DNA from 2 places in the Clostridium thermobutyricum genome. Region 2 is predicted to be linked to the other one. Evidence: a T-box and tRNA genes for the amino acid it is inferred to sense, from the RefSeq annotation. Region 2 holds a T-box; the other holds one or more tRNA genes.
What was found. The T-box of region 2 lies ahead of HMPREF1092_RS12080 (glycine--tRNA ligase). A T-box ahead of a tRNA ligase gene usually reads a tRNA of that ligase, here a tRNA-Gly.
Positions count from the first base shown of each region.

Region 1: it encodes a tRNA-Gly, which carries the amino acid that the T-box ahead of HMPREF1092_RS12080 (glycine--tRNA ligase) is inferred to sense. The anticodon was not compared.

Region 1 is NZ_KB850956.1:1,971,826-1,974,295, reverse strand. It holds rRNA gene rrf (5S ribosomal RNA) at 781-897, shown strand; tRNA gene HMPREF1092_RS09210 (tRNA-Lys) at 903-978, shown strand; tRNA gene HMPREF1092_RS09205 (tRNA-Gly) at 1,093-1,166, shown strand; tRNA gene HMPREF1092_RS09200 (tRNA-Arg) at 1,172-1,248, shown strand; tRNA gene HMPREF1092_RS09195 (tRNA-His) at 1,253-1,328, shown strand; tRNA gene HMPREF1092_RS09190 (tRNA-Gln) at 1,332-1,406, shown strand; tRNA gene HMPREF1092_RS09185 (tRNA-Lys) at 1,412-1,487, shown strand; gene HMPREF1092_RS09180 (basic amino acid/polyamine antiporter) at 1,710-2,470, shown strand, end outside.
Region 2 is NZ_KB850956.1:2,576,126-2,578,595, forward strand. It holds gene HMPREF1092_RS12080 (glycine--tRNA ligase) at 172-1,572, opposite strand; T-box leader at 1,641-1,809, opposite strand; gene HMPREF1092_RS12085 (LURP-one-related family protein) at 1,938-2,396, shown strand.

The sequences.
Region 1 (2,470 bases), 600 kb from region 2:
ATACCACCCTGATATTACTGGAGTTCTAACAGGACGCCATGAAACTGGTGACTGGACATTGTTAGGTGGGCAGTTTGACTGGGGCGGTCGCCTCCTAAAAAGTAACGGAGGCGCCCAAAGGTTCCCTCAGAACGGTCGGAAATCGTTCGAAGAGTGCAAAGGCAGAAGGGAGCCTGACTGCGACACCCACAAGTGGAGCAGGGACGAAAGTCGGGCTTAGTGATCCGGTGGTACCTCGTGGGAGGGCCATCGCTCAACGGATAAAAGCTACCTCGGGGATAACAGGCTGATCTCCCCCAAGAGTTCACATCGACGGGGAGGTTTGGCACCTCGATGTCGGCTCGTCGCATCCTGGGGCTGAAGTAGGTCCCAAGGGTTGGGCTGTTCGCCCATTAAAGCGGCACGCGAGCTGGGTTCAGAACGTCGTGAGACAGTTCGGTCCCTATCCGTCGCGGGCGTAGGAAATTTGAGAGGAGCTGTCCTTAGTACGAGAGGACCGGGATGGACTGACCTATGGTGTACCAGTTGTTTCGCCAGAAGCATAGCTGGGTAGCTAAGTCGGGAAGGGATAAACGCTGAAAGCATCTAAGCGTGAAGCCCACCTCAAGATTAGATTTCCCATAGCGTAAGCTAGTAAGATCCCTTGAAGAACACAAGGTTGATAGGTTAGGGGTGTAAGCATGGTAACATGTTCAGCTGACTAATACTAATAGATCGAGGGCTTGACCATATATATTAACAACTATGTATGCAATTTTCAAGGAATATATTTCTTGAAAATCTAGTGATGATGGCATAGAGGAAACATTCTTTCCCATTTCGAACAGGAAAGTTAAGCTCTATAACTCCGATGGTACTGCATGGGAAACTGTGTGGAAGAGTAGGAAATTGCTAGGTAATAAGGTTCACTAGCTCAGTCGGTAGAGCACATGACTTTTAATCATGGTGTCCGGGGTTCGATTCCCCGGTGAGCCACCAATTAAGTGTTTGCAAATGTGACAGATTGATAGACATACTAGACTAAGAATCTATCACTGTTGGGGTGGAGGTTCGAATCTATTCATATGCACAACAATAATAAATTTAAAGTATGCGGGTATCGTATATCGGTAATACTCCAGCCTTCCAAGCTGGAAAGGTGGGTTCGATTCCCACTACCCGCTCCAAATATGCGTCTTTAGCTCAGCTGGATAGAGCAACGCCCTTCTAAGGCGTGGGCCAGGAGTTCGAATCTCTTAAGACGCACCATATGGTGGACGTAGTTCAGTTGGTAGAGCGCCAGATTGTGGTTCTGGTTGTCGTGGGTTCGAGTCCCATCGTCCACCCCACTTAGGGATATCGCCAAGCGGTAAGGCACCACACTTTGACTGTGGCATTCGTAGGTTCAAATCCTGCTATCCCTGCCAAATACGGTTCACTAGCTCAGTCGGTAGAGCACATGACTTTTAATCATGGTGTCCGGGGTTCGATTCCCCGGTGAGCCACCAAAAGCTATTTATTTAAATAGCTTTTTTTTATATCAAAAATTAAATGAAATTTTAATAAAAAGAAGAAAATGTTAAAAAAATGTAGTAAAATAGAATAGTAAATATATATATTTACAAATTAAAGAATTAAACTGTATCAATAAAAATATAAAGTAATTTGATACAGTTTTTATATTTCAAATGATAAAAGTTTTTAAAAGACATAGGAGGTGGATATTGCTATTGGAGAATAAGAGTAACTCACAAAAAGTTGGATTATTTGGATTAATTATGATAGTAATTGGATCAATGATCGGAAGTGGAATTTTTAATCTTCCACAGGGGATAGCAAGTAACGCAGGTGTAGGGGCTAGTATTATAGCTTGGGTTATAACTGGTATAGGAGTTTTCTTTATAGCAAAGGTATTTCAAATATTATCACATGAAAGATCAGATATTATTGGGGGAATATATTATTACGCAAAAGATGGATTTGGATCATATATAGGATTTAGTTCAGCTTGGGGGTATTGGTTAAGTAATTTAATAGGAAATGTTTCATTTGCAATACTTCTTGTAAATGCTTTAACTAATTTTTTCCCTCAAATAGGGGGAGTAAATTCTTTTGCTGGTTTTATAATAAGTAGCATTTTAATTTGGGCAGTAATAGGTTTTATAGCACAAGGAATGAAAACTGCAAATATAGTAAATGGTGTGGCAACTATTGCGAAAATATTTCCAATAGGATTAGCCATAGTACTATTAATTATAGCGTTTAAAATGAATATATTTTCAAGTGATATTTGGGCAAGAGCTTTAAATGAAAGTGGTGGTAATTTAGGAGGAGTTGGAACTCAAATTAAAAATGCAATGCTTCAAACTTTATGGGTTTTTGTTGGTGTTGAAGGAGCTGTTGTAATATCAGCTAGAGCAAAAAAAGTTAGTGATGTAGGAAAAGCAACTATTATAGGATATATTTTTGTTCTCATATGTTATGTATTAAT
Region 2 (2,470 bases):
TTTTAATTTTGTCCCATTTATTTCTAATTATAACACTATATTTTTTTATTTTCAGTATTTTAAATTTAGTATATATTTAATTTAAAACTATTTTAAAATTGCCATATTTAAAATATATAAATTTTTCTATATCTTAAATATAGCAGCCTATAATAATAGGCTGCTAGTTAATTAAAACTCTAAGCTTTTTTCTATATAAGCTGATAAGTCTTCTATTTTTATTCTTTCTTGTTTCATTGTATCTCTATCTCTAACTGTAACTGCTCCATCATTTTCAGTATCAAAATCTACAGTTATACAGAATGGAGTACCAATTTCATCTTGTCTTCTATATCTCTTACCTATGCTTCCTGCTTCATCATATTCAATATTGAACTTCTTAGCTAAATCAGCATATACTTCTAATGCTTTTTCTGAAAGCTTTTTAGATAGTGGTAATATAGCTGCTTTATATGGTGCTAAAGCAGGGTGTAAATGCATAACTACTCTTGAATCTTTTTTATCTTCAGTTGATAAATCTTCCTCATCATATGCATCTACTAAGAATGCTAATGCAACTCTGTCTGCTCCTAATGATGGTTCTATACAATATGGTATATATTTTTCATTAGTTGTTGGATCTAAGTAGCTTAAATCTTGCCCTGAATGTTCTGCATGCTTTTTAAGGTCATAATCAGTTCTATCTGCTATTCCCCAAAGTTCTCCCCAACCAAATGGGAATAAATATTCTATATCTGATGTTGCATTTGAATAGAATGATAATTCTTCTTCACCATGATCTCTTAATCTTAAGTTTTCTTCAGTAACACCTAAGTTAAGTAAGAATTTCCAACAATAATTTCTCCAGTAATCAAACCATTCTAAATCTGTTCCTGGTTTACAGAAGAATTCTAATTCCATTTGTTCAAATTCTCTTGTTCTAAACGTGAAGTTTCCTGGTGTTATTTCATTTCTGAATGATTTACCTATTTGAGCTATACCAAATGGAACTTTCTTTCTAGTACTTCTTTGAACTGATTTAAAGTTTACAAATATACCTTGAGCTGTTTCTGGTCTTAAGTATATTTCATTTTTAGCATCTTCAGTTACACCTTGGAATGTTTTAAACATAAGATTGAATTGTCTTATATCTGTATAATTCATTTTTCCACATTTAGGACAAACTATATTGTGCTCTTCAATATATGCTTTTAGTTGTTCATTTGACATTCCATCAGCTGAAGCTACTTCTACTCCACTTTCTGTCATATGATCTTCAACTAATTTATCTGCTCTAAATCTTGATTTACAATCCTTACAGTCCATTAATGGATCTGAGAATCCACCTAAGTGTCCTGATGCAACCCAAACTTCTTTATTCATTAATATTGCACAGTCTACTCCTACATTATATGGACTTTCTTGAACGAATTTTTTCCACCAAGCTTTTTTAACATTATTTTTGAATTCAACTCCTAAAGGACCGTAATCCCATGAGTTTGCAAGTCCACCATATATATCAGAACCTGGGAATATGAATCCTCTGCTCTTACATAGTGCAACTATTTTATCCATAGTCTTTTCTACTGCCATTTTAATTCCTCCATTACTTCTATATATTTAAAATATAATTTTTTACAATAAAAAAAGCCTTAAGCACTTAAAGGGACGAAATTTTCTATTCCGCGGTTCCACCCTTCTTGGCTAAAGCCCAACTTTAATTAAATATACTAAAAAGCTCCCTTCACTTTAATTTATTGATAATTTTCACCAACCACTATCTCTCTAAAAATAATTTTAAAGCTACTCTTCTTTTATCATCGTATATATTGAATTATATATTAATTTTACCAAAAGACTTTTATATGTCAATATGTATTTATCTATTATTGTATAGAGTGTTTGTACTTACTATATAATATTATAATATAACATATCATTACTAAGGAGAAATTATTATGAAATATATATTAGATACAAAAGAAATTAAAGATGGGTTTCTTGTATATGATAATTACAATAATAAATGTTTTTCTATAGAAAAAACTCATCTTCTTTTTTCAGATACTATAAAACTTAAAAATATTAATGGAAGTATCTTATTTAAATTAAAAAAACATAAAGTTAATCACCATGAAATTTTTGAAATTTTTCGTGCAAATGAATCTTATGGTTATATTAGTGAAACTTTAATTTCTTCTACGAAATCACAATTTAATTTAATATATCACTTAGGAAAAATTACAGCTAATGGTGAATTTTCATCTGCTGACTATCTTATTTTAAAAAATAATGATTTTGTAATTGGAAAAGTTTATTCTGAAAATAATTCTATAATTGTTGAAAGTGATAAATTTAAAGAATTATCTTTAATTCTAATATTAATCTTTATTATTTATATTAAATATAGCAATTAAAATATTTTAAATAAAAAAAAGATAGCACTTGCTATCTTTTATTCATATGATATTCTTTTCTAAATCTATAAATT